Regions from separate parts of the Blautia sp. MCC269 genome, predicted to be linked through region 4. Evidence: predicted binding sites of a transcription regulator. Region 4 holds the regulator's gene; each other region holds the start of a gene.
The links. The regulator Rex, encoded in region 4, represses fermentation and respiration genes when NADH is low (regulators of the CRP and FNR family bind a similar motif). The targets are predictions, from matches to a motif close to ATTGTTAANTANTTAACAAT.
Positions count from the first base shown of each region.

Region 1 (4,569 bases), on a different contig from region 4:
TACAGGTATTCTCATCCATAACAACAAGTCCGCCGGAGCCCATGATGGCATCCAGTTTTTTAACAGAATCAAAATCAAGAGGATGATCGATCTGATCATCGATCAGACATCCGCCGGAAGGACCGCCGATCTGTACACCCTTAAATGCAGCACCACTCTTAAGGCCACCACCGATATCATAAATGATATGACGGAGGCTTGTTCCCATTGGAACCTCGATAAGACCGGTGTTCTCAATGGAACCGGTAAGTGAGAAGGTCTTGGTTCCAGGGCTTCCCTCTGTACCGATGGTGTGGAACCAGTCAGCACCCTGAAGGATGATCTTCGGTACGTTGGCATAAGTCTCTACGTTATTAAGAACCGTAGGTTTGCCCCACAGACCCTGCTCAACAGTTCTCGGAGGTTTTACTCGAGGCATACCTCTGTTACCCTCGATGGATGCAGTCAGGGCAGAACCTTCACCACATACGAACGCTCCGGCACCACGGTTGATATGTAAGTGGAAATTAATACCGGAACCAAGGATATTATCACCAAGAAGGCCATAAGACTCTGCCTGCTCAATGGCCATTCGAAGTCTCTGTACAGAAAGAGGATACTCGGCACGTACATAAATGTAACCGTCTTCTGCGCCTACTGCATAAGCGGCGATCACCATACCCTCGATCATCTTGTAAGGATCACCTTCCATTACGGAACCATCCATGAAAGCTCCCGGGTCACCCTCATCACCATTACATACTACATAGCGTACTTTCTCCGGCTGGCGTGCTACCTGTGACCATTTCTTGCCAGCAGGGAAACCTGCACCACCACGGCCACGGAGACCGGATTTTGTGATCTCATCAATAACGCCCTGCGGGGTCATCTCAAAGAAAGCCTTCGCCATAGCGGAAAATCCACCTACGGAAATATATTCATCAATAGACTCTGCATCGATCTTACCACAGTTCTCAAGAACGATCCTTGTCTGCTGGTTCAGGAACGGAATATCGCTTGGATGTGGACAGGCCTCATCATTATGACGATAGAACAGACGGTCAACCGGCAGTCCGCAGATCACGGTTTTCTCTACGATCTCGCGGCAGTCATCTACCTGAACATGAACATACTGATAATCATATGGCTCAATTCTCATAAGAGGTCCAAGTTCACATAATCCCTGGCATCCGGTCTTAACGATACCTACATGAGGAACATCCTTCTGCATCTCAACCGCAACACCCTCGATACCTTCACAGAGTCTTGACATTTCTTCGTAAATCTTCTGAGCACCGGAAGCGATACATCCGGTACCGGAACAGACGAGAACACGGCAGGTATAGCCATCAAGATTCTTCTTAATCTCAGCCTGTTTGTTTTTCAGATCTTCCATACTGGTTATACTCATACGCTCTCACCTCTCAATTCATTTAAAAGCTCAACAGCCTTCTCAGGAGTCATTTTCGGGTGAACTTCATCATTTACAGTCAGTGTCGGTGCCAGTCCACATGCACCCAGACAGGAAACAGTCTCAACTGTAAAAAGCATATCATCCGTTGTATGTTTCTTATGGGTCAGTCCAAGCTCTTTCAGCATGGCTTCCTTAACAGGCATGGACTTACGTACATGACAGGCAGTACCATCACATACCTTAATAATGTACTTGCCTTTCGGTTCAAAGGAAAAGTTCTCATAGAAAGTGGCTACGCTATACGCCTTCGCTTCTTTTACACCAATCTGTTCCGCAACATAAGTAAGAAGCTCTCCCGGGAGATAACGATACTCAGCCTGGATATCCTGCATGATCGGAATCAGTGATGCAGCTTTCCGACCGTAGTGCTCGATGATCTCATCCGTTTTCTTGTAATACGTCTGGTCTAACATTCGGTTCCCTCCTTGTTTCTCATAGATTTTCCACTTGATCAGCCTGCTCCCATTACAGGTTGATACTCTAACACTTTGTCAGTGCCGCGCGTTTATGCAAACCATTATTTTGCACTATTTTTGTGCTTTTAATTATAACTTATATCGTCATTTTCCACAAGTGCTTTTTTCGGTTTTTTCAGAATATATTGAAAAGTTTACAATGGCTTACTGGTTTTGTGTCTATTTTCTCCAAAAAATGTTCAATTTTTAACAGTTATGATAATAAAGGAACAAATTTACTTTATGTTCCCGGTAAAAAACATTTCCTGTTATTGATTTTATTTCTCATTTACTTTAATATGAAAGAAAAGTGCGTGGAAAACATTTTATTAATCTTATTTTGAAAAGGAGAAACTCTATGCGAAATCTCGACACACCAGTTAAACAGATCCGAAGAAAGATTTTTACAGAAATTGCGAAGATCGGATTTGAATCCACGGACGAATCCCTGATCCACGATATTGAATCCATTCCCTACAACATCGTAGAAGAACGTGCGAAATACCGTGAAAGTATCTACCGCGAAAGAGCTGTTGCAAGCGAACGTGTCCGCCTGGCCATGGGCCTTTCTCTCCGTCCGGAGAACCGCTCTGTCCATCTGACTGACGGCGTAAAAGCCAGCAACATTGATGAGAAATATTACGAGCCACCTCTTATGCAGGTGATCCCATCCGCATGTTCCGCATGCGAATCCAACAAATATGAAGTCAGCAACATGTGCCGTGGCTGTGTTGCCCATCCCTGCATGCTCACCTGCCCCAAAGGAGCCATCTCCATGGTAGACGGCAGATCATTTATCGATCAGGACAAATGCATCCACTGCGGAAGATGCAAAGCAGTCTGTCCTTACGATGCCATCGCCCATAAAGAACGTCCATGTGAACGCGCCTGCGGTGTAAAAGCCATCGAAAGTGATGAACAGGGAAGAGCTTCCATCAACCAGGACAAATGCGTATCCTGTGGTATGTGTATGGTCAGCTGCCCATTCGGAGCCATCTCCGATAAATCCCAGATCTTCCAGCTCTCCCACGCCCTCCGTGAAGGAACTGAGATCATTGCAGAAGTTGCACCTGCTTATATCAATCAGTTCGGCGAAGACGTCACCCCAGGCAAATTCCGCTCCGCCCTTAAACAGCTGGGCTTCTCAAACATTTATGAGGTAGCACTGGGCGCAGACATCGGCTGCATCTCTGAAGCACACCACTACGCAAAAGAAGTAGCCACCGGCAACCTCCCGTTCCTCCTCACCTCCTGCTGTCCATCATGGTCCGTCATGGCAAAGAAATACTTCCCAGCTATGATCGACAACATCTCCCAGGAGCTGACCCCAATGGTAGCAACCGCCCGCATTGTAAAAAAAGAACACCCTAACGCCAAAGTAGTCTTCATCGGACCATGCGCCTCCAAAAAACTGGAAGCTATGCGCCATTCCGTGAGAAGTGACGTAGACTTCGTAATCACCTTCGAAGAACTCTGGGGTCTCTTTGATGCCAAAAACATCACCCCATCCACCTGCGAAGAACTCCCGGAAGAAACCCAGGCCGCAACCGCAGCAGGAAGAGGATACGCCATCGCAGGCGGCGTAGCCGGAGCCATCGAAAACTGCCTGAAAGAATACTACCCCGATGTACCCGTACACATCGAACACGCAGAAAGCCTTGCCGAATGCAAAAAAGTCCTCACACTCGCCAAAGCCGGCAAAATCAAAAACTGCATGATCGAAGGCATGGCCTGCCCAGGAGGCTGCATCGGCGGCGCCGGAACCAACGCCGGCTTCGCCAAAACCTCCAAAGCCCTCAAAAAATACGTAGACACCTCAGAACCCAAGCTTCCCTCACAGGAACTTGAAAACCTGGAACTGAACTAATATATCGAAATATTTTTCCAGATAATTCCCAGAAATATTTTATACGAAACCAAAAACGGAGATGCAACCTTAATTAAACCTCAAGGTTACATCTCCATTTTTATCAACCAGGACAGGGCAAAGCCCGCCTCCGTCCCTCATCCACATCCTACCGTATAGCCAGACAGCCTACCACGGCCAACACACAGGCCCGGAAGGGAGTGAGGTTCTGTCTGCGGACGACTCTGCAGGAGGTGTGCTGGATCTTAGGCGGCGGGACTTCTGCGTTATTTTTCAAAAGTCAGCTGTCTGAGCGGCAAAAGCCGCGAGTTCTGGCTTTTGGAAAATGGTTTTAGCAGAATCCCGGCGCCTTAGAACCAGCCACCGACGAAGCCCGGCCGCGGACAGAACCTCACTCCCTTCCGGGCCGTCCCCTCCGCCACTACTGTCCGCCACTACCTCTCCACCGTCTCCGTACTCTCCGGCCAGACATACTCCTCACCTTTCAGATCCGCCAGAAGGCTTCTCAATTTATACCCATAACTCCTCCCAGCAGCCCATCCACCCCCATAAGGATTCTCCTGAATCCCAAGCCACTCCACATAAGGAGCACTCTCCCGGGCAACATACTGAAAACGATTATCCACACAAGCCTGCACCAATTCCTCCGAAGACGCATAAGCCTTCAAATGCTGCACCTGCGCCCGGATCCCGGTCCTCACATCCGGAAACGAATTCCCGGCAACACCACCCCCGGTAGTCCCAAGCCCGGAAAAATTAAACTGCCCCGCACTGGCATCCCCGCCAAACTGCAG
Region 1 is NZ_WQQE01000050.1:38,251-42,819, reverse strand. Features, by position in the region: gene GPK88_RS15440 (NADH-quinone oxidoreductase subunit NuoF) at 1-1,390, opposite strand, end outside; gene GPK88_RS15435 (complex I 24 kDa subunit family protein) at 1,387-1,866, opposite strand; gene GPK88_RS15430 (4Fe-4S dicluster domain-containing protein) at 2,267-3,775, shown strand; gene GPK88_RS15425 (glucosaminidase domain-containing protein) at 4,210-4,569, opposite strand, start outside.
Region 1: GPK88_RS15430 (4Fe-4S dicluster domain-containing protein) is a predicted target of Rex. The motif match lies at 2,104-2,123, and genes of this name have one in related genera.

Region 2 (4,569 bases), on a different contig from region 4:
AAGGGAATCAAAGCCGGAACTGTAACGATTACAGCAACAAGCGGAAAACTGAAAGCAACCTACAAGCTGACAGTTAAGAACCCGACCTTTACACTTACAAAATCCTCTGCAACAATTGCAAAAGGAAAAACAACAACCATCAAATCCAAAGCAGCACCAGCTTCCAAAGTTACATACATAAGCAGCAACAGGAAAGTTGCAACCGTAACAAGCAAAGGTGTTGTAAAAGGAATCAGAAAAGGTAAGGCAACCATCACCGTTAAATGCAACGGAATTACAAAGAAATTTGTGGTAACTGTTAAATAATACAACGGTTCATAAAAGAGTAAGAACCTCTGCCGCAGGTATACGGAAATATCTGCGGCAGAGGTCTGCTCATTTTTTGTGGCGGTTCGGAAAATGACCGGAAACGCCCGAAAGAGCATATACCTGACAGAAGCCGCATAAAAAAGAGGGGAGAAAAAATTATGGAAAAAGATTTAAAAGACAAAAAGCCAGCTGAAAATGGCACACCCAAAGTACCCTGGCCGAAGCTGATCCCTGCAGCTGCTGTAATTGCGGCACTTGTATTTTCAGGTATAAAAGCGCAGGGCTCCGATGCAAATACGGAATCTGTCCAGAAAGCAGATACAACGGTCATGTCTGCTTCTGAACTGGAAAAATATCTCGGTTATGAGGAGACTTCTGATCCAACAGACAACAACAGTACAGCAGCAGAAAAGAGCAGTACGTCAAAGAAAAGCACATCCAAGAAAAGTACGAAAAAAACAGCAGCAAAAAAAAGCTCAGGAAAAAGAACCGTATCAGAATCTGCCAGAAATAACGCCAGTGCGGCCGGACAGGGATCCACCCAGACTCCTGTAGCAGATGTTCCGGCAAACGGATATAAAGACGGAACCTACGAAGGCTCCGGAACCGGATTCGGCGGAACCATCCGCGTCCGTGTAACCATCAGCGGTGGAAAGATTGCAGCCATTGATATCCTGGACGCTTCCGGCGAAACTGCTTCCTATTTTGCGTCCGCACAGGGCGTAATCAGCAGAATGATTGCGGGAAATACACCAAATGTGGATGCAGTCAGCGGCGCAACCTATTCTTCCAACGGAATTATCCAGGCAGTTCAGAATGCGTTATCCCAGGCAGCGGCAGATGGAAGCAGCCAGCAGGTCACCCCTGCACCTGTGGCGACCTCCACACCAACGCCAACAAAAGCCCCTTCAAAGAAACCAAAGCCAACTGCAAATCCAGATCCTGACAGTCCGAAAAAATATCTGGATGGTACATACAAAGCATCCGCAAAAGGTTACAGCGGAGATGTAAAAGTGACTGTAACCATCAAGGATGGAATTATCACAGCGGTAAAACAGGAAAACTCAGATACTCCGATGTTTTTCGAAAAAGCATGGAGTGTGCTGGAAGAGCAGATTGTGGGAACGGATTATGTAGACGATATTGATACCGTCAGCGGAGCAACCTACTCTTCCAACGGAATTCTGAATGCTGTGAAAAAGGCTCTGAAGTCTGCACTTAATCCGGAATATGGTAAGAAAGTAACTCCAACTCCGACAAAGAAACCGACACCAAAGCCAACGGCAACACCAAAACCAACGGCAACGCCGAAGCCGACCGCAACGCCGGTTCCAACGGCAACACCGGAACCGACAATCGATCCGGAAGATCCAAATGTAACACCGACTCCAGATCCGGAGAATCCTGATGTAACACCGGAGCCTACCGAAGAGCCGGAACCGACCCCCGCAGGAATGTATATCGATGGAACTTATCAGGGATCAGCTTTTGGATATGGCGGAAAAACAAGACTGACCGTAACCATCTCAGGAGGTCAGATTGTTGAGATTACACAGACGAATAATGATACTCCGGAATTCTTTAATGAGGCATGGAATACCATTTATCCTCAGATCATGGCAAATCAGACTGCAGATGGTATTGATACCGTCAGTGGAGCAACACTTTCATCTGAGGGTATTCTGGGAGCAGCACAGAAAGCGCTTGCACAGGCAAAAAAATAACCGAATTAACTGCAAAGCAGTTATTCGGTTATGAGCAAGTAGCGAATGCGGATTGCGAATATCTGCTTGACTATAACCAACACTCTTGATCTAAGTCAAAGTCCCCGGGAACTTCACAAAATCCAGGAAGTTCCCGGGGTTTTTGCATCCATATATAAACGCATAATCCACTTTTTTACTCTTGTATCGACAAAAAAATAACATATAAATGCACAGAATAATATATAAAAATACAGAATATACAAAAAGAATTTTGAATTACATCAATAATTAACGCAAAATCCATTAAAAAATCCAGTCATAATTTTATTGCGTACACCAATGTTTTATGTTATGTTTGAGTAGATACAATTAAAATCGTTATTTATGTGACAAACAACGCTGAAAGGAGAACAAACATGAGCAGTAAAATTACGATCATCGGAGCAGGAAGTGTAGGAGCAACTATCGCTTATACCTTATCACAGAGGAGTATTGCATCAGAGATCGTTCTGATCGATATTAACAAAGATAAGGCTGAAGGTGAGGTTATGGATATTGAGCAGGGAACCAGTTTCCGTGAGCCGATCTCCATCGTGGCAGGAGATTACCCGGATGCTGCAGATTCTGACATTGTGATCATCACTTCCGGTATTGCCAGAAAACCGGGACAGACTCGCATCGAGCTGACACAGACCAACGTCAACATTATGAAGAGTATTACTCCGGAGATCGTAAAGGTGGCTCCCAAAGCGCTTTATATTATCGTAAGTAATCCATGTGATGTTATGACTTATGCATTTGCAAAGCTTTCCGGACTGCCGGAAAATCAGATCCTTGGTTCTGGAACCGCCCTGGATACGGCCCGTCTCCGCTGCAGACTTTCTCAGCACTACGGTGTATCTGAGAAAAACATCCACGCCTATGTATTCGGAGAGCATGGAGATACTTCCTTTGTACCGTGGTCCAGAGCCTTTGTTGCAGGTGCGACCCTTGATGAGTTTGACAAGATCGTTCATGAGGATCAGAAAGATCTGCAGCCACTTGACAGAGAAGAGGTTCTGGAGTATGTTCATACTTCAGGATCAACTGTGATCGCCAAGAAGGGTGCTACATTTTATGCGGTAGCCGTATCTGTTTGCAGACTTTGCTCGCTTCTTCTTGCAGCATCTGATACAATAGTCAGTGTATCAACCATGCTTCACGGAGAGTACGGTGTTGAAGACGTATGTCTTAGTACCATGGCTTCTATCGGACCGGAAGGTGTAAAACGTATCGTTCGTGTTCCGCTGACCGAAGAGGAGACAGAGAAGCTTCATGCAAGCGCCAATGCTCTGAAGGACGTGATCGCACAGATTGATCTTTGATAAATGTCAGAAGCTGTGTAAAGAGGGGAATGCAGCCTCAGGCAAATTTGAAACAACGGGAGAAAGATAAAAATGGATATTATTCAGGTAATTACCAGAGAATTGAACGTTGAGAAATGGCAGGTCGAGGCAGCAGTCAAACTGATCGACGAAGGCTGCACCATTCCTTTTATTTCCAGATACCGTAAAGAAGCAACCGGTACTCTCAATGACGAACAGCTTCGTAACCTTAACGAGAGACTTACCTATTTAAGAAATCTTGAGGACAAAAAAGCCCAGGTTCTCGGAAGCATTGAGGAGCAGGGCAAGCTGACTCCGGAACTGAAGAAACAGATCGAGGCAGCTCAGACACTTGTTGTGGTAGAAGACCTTTACCGCCCATACCGCCCGAAACGCCGTACACGTGCCATCATCGCCAGGGAAAAAGGTCTGGGACCGCTGGCTGATATCATTCTTCTTCAGATGACGAAGAAACCTCTTGAAGAAGAGGCAAAAGCATTTCTTTCCGAAGAAAAAGAAGTCAAAACTGTGGAAGAAGCCATCAGCGGCGCCAGAGATATCCTTGCAGAGCATATTTCCGATGAGGCGGACTATCGTATCAACATCCGTAAGAGAACTATGGATAAAGGAACGATCTGCTCTACTGCGAGAGATGAGAAAGAGCAGTCCGTATACGAGATGTATTACGATTTCGAGGAGCCGGTGAAGAAGCTTGCAGGTCATCGTGTCCTTGCCCTGAACCGTGGCGAGAAAGAGAAATTCCTTACTGTGAAGATTCTTGCACCGGAGGAAGAGATTATCCGTTATTTGGAGAAACAGGTGATCGTCCGTGACAATCCTAATACCACACCGGTATTGAAGGAAGCCATTGAGGACAGTTACAAACGTCTCATCGGACCGGCCATTGAGCGTGAGATCCGAAGCGCTCTTACAGAGGCAGCAGAAGACGGTGCCATCCATGTCTTTGGCAAAAATCTGGAGCAGCTTCTCATGCAGCCTCCAATCGCAGGACAGGTCGTTCTTGGATGGGATCCGGCCTTCCGTACAGGATGTAAGCTGGCAGTGGTAGATCCGACCGGAAAAATTCTGGATACCACCGTGATTTATCCAACAGCGCCAACCAACGAGACCAAGATCCGTGCAGCCAAGGAAACCCTGAAAAAACTCATCAGTAAATATCACGTAACCCT
Region 2 is NZ_WQQE01000006.1:18,896-23,464, reverse strand. Features, by position in the region: gene GPK88_RS01555 (penicillin-binding Tp47 domain C-containing protein) at 1-306, shown strand, start outside; gene GPK88_RS01550 (FMN-binding protein) at 468-2,033, shown strand; gene GPK88_RS01545 (L-lactate dehydrogenase) at 2,432-3,379, shown strand; gene GPK88_RS01540 (Tex family protein) at 3,452-4,569, shown strand, end outside.
Region 2: GPK88_RS01545 (L-lactate dehydrogenase) is a predicted target of Rex. The motif match lies at 2,390-2,409, and genes of this name have one in related genera.

Region 3 (4,569 bases), on a different contig from region 4:
TTACAGCATCCTCGATCTCGTCTGCGCCAACCTCAAATGCAAGGTATGCATAATCATAGCCAAGCTTTGCGAAAGCCTCATTCTGCATGGCCGGTGAGCTGGAGTGACGGATCGGATATGCCATAAGACCGATCAGTTCGGTATGTCCTGTGATTCTTTCTGACATGGTAATAACTCCTCTCGTTGGTAAAATCTGGATGAAGATTTGTCTTTTTTAAACCTCCCGCCACATAGATCTGAAGAAGCTGTGGACATCTCCGAACGGCTGCGGGGGAGGAAGACGTGGAAAATCTATGTTACGGATCACCGAGTGAACTGTAACAGATCTATATACACTTTCCGGTAGAAGGATGGAAATGTTCCCGGAAAGGGTATAGCGGAAAAATATTAAAGGTATCCCTTCTGCTCAAGAATGGTAAGGATATTGCGTCCTTCCTGGGTACCGTCAATGATTCGTCTTGCTCTCTGGCTGTCGCCGATGTTCATGATCTCAACATCCTCAGAAGAAAATTCCTCTGTGAGGCTCTGGTAAAGCTGTCCCTGAGCTCTCATTCCAAGACATACGAAACCGTACTCAAATGGAAGCTCATAAGGCTCGCCGTCACCCTTGACAAGGAAGGAAGAATCCTTAACCTCAAGGAGAGCAGTTTTTGTAAGCTGATGTACATTATGTTTTTTCATCATGGTCTTTGTGTCGTTTTTGCTTACAGGGTCAAGATCACGTCCGATCTGATCCATCATCTCAACAATAGAGATATCTGCGTTTCTGTCTGCGAAGAATTCCACAACATCAAGACCTACAGCACCGCCGCCTACCACAACGACTTTTTTGCCTTCCAGATCCTTCGGAAAATCATTAATGTGGCTGATCATACCAAGAATAGAATAAATATTATAGTTCTCGTTGTCAATACGATCCTTCAGTCCTGTGATCGGAGGAAGGAGCGGAGCGGAACCGGTGGAGCTTACGATGATATTCGGATGGAATTTGCGGATGTTCTCCGGTGTTCCTTCTGTGTTTTTGAAGATGTAAAGGTTCTCAAGCTGTTCTGCGCGATGCATGAGATAATGCGGGAAATCAGCCAGACGGTTCTTAGCTGGGATTCTGGAGATCAGAGATGCAAGTCCCCCAAGTTCATTGCCTTTTTCCAGAAGGAAGGTGTTGCAGCCAACCTCTGCGGCTGTACAGGCAGCTTCCAGTCCGGCAGTGCCTCCGCCGATAACAACTACGTTGCAGTTTTTATTTACATGTTTTTTCTTATATACATCGCCCTCAAGAACAGATGGGTTTACAGTACAGCGGATCGGACGGTTTACACCGATACGGTTTCCGGCACAGCCAACGTTACAGGAGATACATTTGCGGAGGTCACACTCATGACCTGTGGCAACCTTGTTTACCCATGCAGGGTCTGCAATCAGACCACGGCCCATACCGATCAGGTCTGCGTCACCGTCAGCCAGGATACGCTCAGCAACCTTCGGGTCACGGACATTACCCATGGAGATACATGGCTTGTTGAATTTTTCTCTTACGGCCTTTGCCATGTAGGAACGCCATCCGTCCGGGAGATAATTTGCATCGATCTGGTACTGGATGGAACCGTTAAGTCCGCAGGAAACATCGAAGATATCAACCTCTTCCTGAAGATAATCCAGGTATTCCAGGGTATCCTCCAGTGTATTTCCACCCTCCATCAGCTCATCCGCACTGAGACGGAGCATGATCGGGAAGAAAGGTCCTACCTGTTTTCTTACTTCATCGATGACCATACGGCAGAAACGGGTACGGTTCTCAACAGATCCGCCGAACTCATCGGTACGCTTGTTTGTGATCGGGGAGAGGAACTGACTGATCAGATAGGAGTGGCCTGCATGGATCTCTACCGCGTCAAAGCCAGCTGTCTGTGCACGTTTTGCAGCCTCACCATATTTTTTTACGATGTGAAGGATCTCATCTTTGGAAAGAGGACGCGGGATCTCACCGCCTTCTTTGGATGGAATGTCAGATGCGGAAACCGGCTGCATGTTGATCCTGGAAGAAACAGCGGAAGCTCCGGCATGGTTGATCTGAATCGCGATCTTTGTTCCATATCTGTGGATATTCTCACAGAATTTGAAAAGACGTGGCAGATAGTTGTCATGATCGATGCGCAGCTGTGTGGTTCCGTTGGAGCCCTGCGGGGAATCGATGCTTGCGTTCTCTACGATGATGAGGCCTGTGCCACCCTTTGCACGCTGCTCATAATAATTGATATGAAGAAAACTCATTTCGCCGTTCTGTTCACCGTAGTTGGTGCCCATCGGCATCATAACAATACGGTTCTTGATAGTCATATTTTTAACGGTTAATGGGGAAAAAATATGCGGATAATCATTCTTCATCTGAAAAAAACCTCCCTGGTTATTTTAAATAGAATCGTTTGTTTGTGTTAATTATATAACAAAAATATCTATAAAACTAATTCATAATACAAGTGATATAATAAAAATAATCTATAGATTTTCTTATGAGATAAAAGGAGCAGAATGTGCAGATAGCAGCTGAAAAAAAATAACTGGAAAAGGGTAGCAGATTCCAGGGTTTACATACAGGACTTTAGCGTGGTATCATAACAAATAAAAAAGATACAGAACACGGGGAGACGGAAATGTAAGACCATATTACCGTGAAATGTAAAAAAGACAGGAGATAGAAAAATGGAATTCTGGGATATTTACGATGCAGATAAGAAACCGACAGGACGTACCATGAAGCGCAACGACTGGTGCCTGAAAGATGGAGAATATCATCTGACAGTCTTAGGTGTGGTGGCAAGACCGGACAAAACTTTTCTCATTACCAAACGCGTGATGACAAAAGCCTGGGCTCCAGGCTGGTGGGAAGTTTCCGGCGGCGCTGCCCAGGCAGGTGAAGAATCCAGGGATGCGGTACTCCGTGAAGTAAAAGAGGAGACAGGACTGGATGCTAGCCAGGCAGAAGGCGGATATCTTTTTACCTATAAAAGAGAGAACCCTGGGGAAGGAGATAATTACTTTGTAGATGTGTACCGGTTTGTCATGGATGTGGAAGACAAGGATCTGAAACTTCAGACAGAAGAGACAGACGGATATATGTTTGCAACGCTGGATCAGATCAAAGCGTTTGCAGCTGAGGGAAAATTCCTGCATTATGACAGCATTAAGAAGGCGTTTGAGTTCTAAGCAGATTTTGACTGGTTTTCCGGACTGATGTGAAAATGAGTGTTGTTTTCTGTGGATTTTTATTTTTGAAAACGTTGTTTTTTGCCTTGTTTTCGAAGAATTGTATTGACATTAAGAGGTACAGATAGTAAAATTTAACGTAGGGAAATTGTAAGCCGGATGAACAAAATCCGGCTTATCGAATATTAGATCGATCGAGAAATCGATAGCATGGATCTTGACAATGCTATGTTACAAAATTTTTGAAAGCGAGGAATCATCAATGGCAGATGAACATAAAGACCAGATCAGAATCGTACAGGAGACCGTAGCCGGTAAGGAGATCACATTTGCCCATATCATGGGTGGTCCGGCACCGATCATATATCAGAAGCTTGGACTGAATCCACAGGTGGACTATGGCTCATCTGCGATCGGAATCATGAATATGACCCCTTCCGAATCCGCTGTGATCGCATCTGATATCGCAGTGAAGAGCGGCAATGTATATCTTGGTTTTGCAGACCGTTTTACAGGAACACTGATCATAACAGGAGAGATTTCCGATGTGCAGACAGCAATGGAAGAGATCGTGGACTATTTCCGCGATACTCTTGGATATGTAGTCTGCAAGATCACCAAGAGATAAGGAAGTGCACCATGGAAGAACGGATAACGAAGGAAGAACTGCTGGAGCGGCTGTTCCATGATGATTATGAGAACCTTAAGGGAAAAAGGCTGCGACTGACCCGGGTGAGAGTACCTGGAAAAGAGCTTTCTTTTGCACATGTTTTTACACCAAGTGACAAGTCGGTATATGAGAATCTTGCGTTACATATCGGAGTTCACGAAGGAGAGGACCATACGGGAGATGCCATCGGTATGGTCAGGGTTACACCCTGGGAGGCTATTGTAGTGGCTGCAGATGTTGCAGTGAAGGCTGCTCATGTGGAAGTGGGATTTATGGATCGTTTCTGTGGGACACTGATCCTGACAGGCGGTTTTACGGAAGTGATGACAGCTGTGGAGGAAGTGGTGCGGTTTTTCCATGAGACATTGAAATTCGATGTCTGTAAGATCCACAGAAGCTAGAGCAGGACGGGATAAAAAATGAAAAAAATTTTTCTGATGGGTCGAAGTGAAGCCGGCAAAACATCCCTGACACAGGCGTTGAAAGGGGAGGAGCTTCATTATCATAAAACCCAGTATACCAATACAAATGAAGATACCATTGATTCACCGGGAGAATATGCAGAGTCCAAGCATTTCAGCGTGGGACTTGCCTGTTTCTCTTTTGAGGCGGATGTGATTGCCATTGTACAGGCGGCCAACGAGCCATTTAATCTGTTCAGTGATGGCAGCAGGAATTTTCTCCTCCGCCCGCTG
Region 3 is NZ_WQQE01000038.1:117,806-122,374, reverse strand. Features, by position in the region: gene GPK88_RS12010 (shikimate dehydrogenase) at 1-166, opposite strand, end outside; gene GPK88_RS12005 (oxidoreductase) at 388-2,385, opposite strand; gene GPK88_RS12000 (NUDIX hydrolase) at 2,701-3,204, shown strand; gene GPK88_RS11995 (BMC domain-containing protein) at 3,467-3,832, shown strand; gene GPK88_RS11990 (BMC domain-containing protein) at 3,844-4,275, shown strand; gene GPK88_RS11985 (EutP/PduV family microcompartment system protein) at 4,294-4,569, shown strand, end outside.
Region 3: GPK88_RS12005 (oxidoreductase) is a predicted target of Rex. The motif match lies at 2,429-2,448, and genes of this name have one in related genera.

Region 4 (4,569 bases):
TCTCCGGTAAAAAGAAATGCTGCAAGCATATTTCGGATTTCGGTCTCTGTAAGAGTCGGATACGTATCGGAAATCTCCTGGAAAATAGTCTTATCCATATGAAGAACATGATGTTCCTGGTCATAATAACCGATCTGCACCTTGGAACCAAGAGAAAATTTTCCGGCATCTGCTTCGAGAAGACCATTGATAATTTTCAGCATGGTAGTTTTGCCGGTTCCGTTGTTTCCGATCAGTGCCACACGTTCGCCACGTTTGATATCAAAAGAAATATCGGAGAACAGAGTCTGTCCCGGAAATGCCTTGGAGAGTTCCTCCACATGCAGGACATCGTTTCCACTTAATACACGGGGTTCCAGGGAAATCCGCATACGATCCTGAATTTCCAGAGGTTTTTCGATACGCTGTACACGATCCAGCATCTTCTCACGGCTTTCGGCACGTTTGATAGATTTTTCTCTGTTAAAGGACTTCAGTTTGGCAATGACTGCTTCCTGATGTTTGATGTCTCTCTGCTGATTTAAGTATGCCTTGTACTGGGCATCGCGTAGCTGGGCTTTTTTAAGAGCATAAGCAGAGTAGTTTCCACTGTAGACACGGGTCTGTCCGGCCTCAATTTCCACTACCTTTGTGACAACTTTATCAAGGAAATAACGGTCATGGGAGACAATAAATACAGCTCCCGGATAATTCAGAAGGTAGGTTTCCAGCCATGAGATACTTTCCATATCCAGGTGGTTGGTAGGCTCATCCAGAAGCAGGATATCCGGTTTGGAGAGAAGCATCTTGCCAAGGGCAACACGGGTTTTCTGCCCTCCGGAAAGCGTCTCGATCTGTTTGTCAAAATCCTCTTCTGTAAAACCAAGACCCTTTAAAACACCGGTCAGTTCACTTTTGTAGGCATAACCGTTTTCCAGTTCAAACTGATGGGTAAGACGGGTGTAAGTCTCCATCAGACGGTTCAGGTCCTCGCCCTGTACATGGTTCATTTCCTGCTCCAGATTACGGATGCGGCGTTCCATATCAATGATGTGCTGCTTGGTAGTAAGAAGTTCTTCATAAATTGTATGGTGCCCGTGAATGTCCTGATACTGGGCCAGATAGCCGATATTTTTGTCACGTGCAAGAACAACATTGCCGGAGTCAGCGGAAATTTCCTGCATGATGATCCGAAGAAGGGTTGTTTTTCCTGCACCATTGCATCCGATAAGGGCCGCTTTTTCCCGGTCTTCAATGTGGAAGGATGCGTCATTTAAAATTACTTTTTCGCCAAAGGCTTTGCATATATTCTGACATGATAAAATCATAAAAACTGTCCTCCTGTATAAAGAATTGTCTCTGTCTGGTCATAAAACAGGGAAAATCCTCCACCTATTATAACGGAAACCGCCAGGATTTCAAAGAAAAAATCATTTTTTTAAAAAAATATGAAGAAATTTGTACAGAACTCACAACTTTAATTGACAGGAAAATGTCAATTCGGTATAATTAACCTAGTGTAAGGTAAGGAGGAGAACTATCGTGGAGACAAAACAAATCTCGAAAGCGGTGATTAAGCGTCTGCCACGCTATTACCGCTACTTAGGAGAGCTGATGGAAGACAATGTGGAGCGTATTTCTTCCAATGAATTAAGTAAGAAGATGCATACCACAGCTTCCCAGATTCGTCAGGATCTCAATAATTTCGGCGGTTTCGGGCAGCAGGGGTATGGCTATAATGTACATTATCTTTATACGGAAATTGGTAAAATTCTCGGATTGGACATCGTTCATCCGATGATCATTTTAGGTGCCGGTAATCTGGGACAGGCACTTGCCAATTATGTGGACTTTGAGAAACGTGGCTTCAAACTGGTGGGAATTTTTGATGTAAATCCTGTGCTTGAGGGTATTGCAGTCCGCGGACTTGAGATTCAGATGCTCAGTGAACTTCCGTTTTTCCTGAGAGAAAATAATGTAGAGATTGCAATTCTCACTCTTCCGAAGAACAAAGCCAAAGAAATGGCAGATATTCTGGTGGAGAACGGAATCAAAGCAATCTGGAATTTTGCACATCTTGATCTGGAGACACCGGATGATGTAATTGTGGAGAACGTGCATCTTTCCGAAAGTCTTATGACACTGTCTTATAATCTGAGTAAATACAGGCAGGAGCATGTGGAAAAGTAGAAAGTGTTAAGCTGCCGGAAACGGCAGCTTTCTCTATTAAGAGGGGAGGCAGGGCACAGCATGAAAAAAATTGTTACCTGCGAGGAGATGAAGAAGCTGGATGGTGCCACCATTCATCATATCGGAGTGGCATCAGAAGTTCTGATGGAGCGGGCAGCACTGAAAGTAGTAGAAGAAATAGAGAAATATCTCGAAAAAAATGAAAGAATACTGGTTGTATGCGGAAGCGGCAATAACGGAGGCGATGGTATTGCCGTTGCCAGACTGCTTTATCTGAAGGGAATCCGGGCAGAATTCTGCATGGTCGGAAACAAAGACAAAATGACCAGAGAAACGGTGCTTCAGTATAAAATTGCCACAGGATATCAGGTCCCGGAAGTGAATAACCCGGACTGGAGTGAATATACTACTATAGTAGATGCCGTGTTTGGCGTAGGCCTGGTGCGTCCGATCGAGGGACATTATGCGGAAGTTATTCATGAGATGAACAGTGCCCGGGCAAAAAAGATCGCTGTTGACATCCCATCAGGAGTAAACGGAGATACAGGCCTGGAAATGGGAATTGCCTTCAGCGCGGATCTGACTGTTACGTTTGGTTACCGGAAAAGAGGACTTTGCTTTTATCCGGGCAGATTGTATGCAGGAAAGATTGTTACCGCTGATATCGGAATCTATGAGCAGGAAGCTGTAAAGGCATCTGCATGTTGTCTGGAGCAGGAAGACCTGAAACTGTTTCCGGAGCGTGATCCCGGCGGAAATAAGGGAACTTTTGGAAAAATTCTATTTGTTGCCGGAAGCGAGGGAATGTGCGGGGCTGCTTATTTAAGCGCCAGTGCTGCTCTTCATGCCGGGGCGGGAATGGTAAAAATTCAGACAGTAGAAGAAAACAGGATTCCATTGCAGATTCTTCTTCCGGAGGCTATGGTATGCACCCGGTTTGATGAGGAATCCAACGAACAGCTTCTTTCCTGGTGTGATATCCTTGTGATTGGACCGGGACTGGGAACATCGGGGGCCAGCCGTGAGAGAGAACAGTGGTTTCTTACGGCAGCCGCCCGGGAGAAAAAGCCACTGATTCTGGATGCAGACGGACTGAATCTTCTGGCAATGCATCCTCAGTGGAAGGAATTCCTGGGTGAAAATGTTATTCTGACGCCGCATATCGGTGAGATGAGCAGACTTTGTGTAAGAACCATATCGGAAATCCAGGGAACAATTGCACAGACCGCAGTGGACTATGCGAAAGAAACCGGTACCGTATGTGTCCTGAAAGATGCCTGTACAGTAATTACAGATGGGAAAGGCGATCTGTATTTGAACCTTTCCGGTAATTCCGGTATGGCAACTGCCGGAAGCGGAGATGTGCTTTCCGGGCTTCTGGCAGGAGTATTATGTATGTATCTGAAAACGGAGGAACATCCCTCCATGGTTTTAAAGGCCGCGTTAGGTGTTTATCTTCACGGACTTTGCGGCGATCTTGCAGCCGCTGAAAAAGGAAAGCGCAGTATGCTGGCAGGCGATATCATTGAATATCTGCCCCAGGCTTTAGCGATAGGTGAAGAGGAGTCAAAATCATGAAAAAATACGAGAGAGTCAAGGCACTGGTATCTCTGGATGCCATTGCTCATAATTTTGAGGAAATGCACAGAAATGTGAAAGAAGGAACAAAAATCATTGCAGTGATCAAGGCGGATGGCTATGGCCATGGTGCGAGAGCAATTGCACATCTGATTCACGATTATGATTATATCTGGGGTTTTGCCACAGCAACGGCAGAAGAAGCGCTGGAACTGCGTCATGCAGGCGTTACCAAACCAATCCTGATTCTTGGCATTGTATTCGAAGAATATTATGAGGAGCTGGCTGCCAATGACATCCGGATTACCATTTCAGATCTGAATACAGCAGTGGAATATGCGAAGGCAGGAGAGCGTATCGGAAAAAATGTACATATTCATCTGGCATTGGATACAGGAATGACAAGGATCGGATATGCGGATATTCCGGAAAATGCAGTAAAGATTGAAGCGGTTTCCAAAATTCCGAATCTTGTAATTGAAGGAATGTTTACGCATTTTGCCAGAGCAGATGAGTTTGACCGTTCTCCGGCACTTGTACAGCTTGACAGATATCTTCGTTTTGCGGATCTTCTGGAAAAGAGAGGAGTCCATATTCCGGTACGCCACTGTTCCAACAGTGCGGGAATTATCCGTGTGCCGGAGGCAAATCTTAACGTTGTCCGTGCGGGAATTACCATTTACGGTATTTATCCGTCGGAAGAGGTGGAACGGGATGTGATAAAACTGACACCAGCCATGGAACTGAAAAGCCATGTGTCCTATGTGAAAAATGTGGAACGTGGAACTGCGGTAAGTTATGGTGGAACTTTTGTTACAGAAC
Region 4 is NZ_WQQE01000039.1:36,596-41,164, forward strand. Features, by position in the region: gene GPK88_RS12930 (ABC-F family ATP-binding cassette domain-containing protein) at 1-1,307, opposite strand, end outside; gene GPK88_RS12935 (redox-sensing transcriptional repressor Rex) at 1,522-2,169, shown strand; gene GPK88_RS12940 (NAD(P)H-hydrate dehydratase) at 2,230-3,747, shown strand; gene alr (alanine racemase) at 3,744-4,569, shown strand, end outside.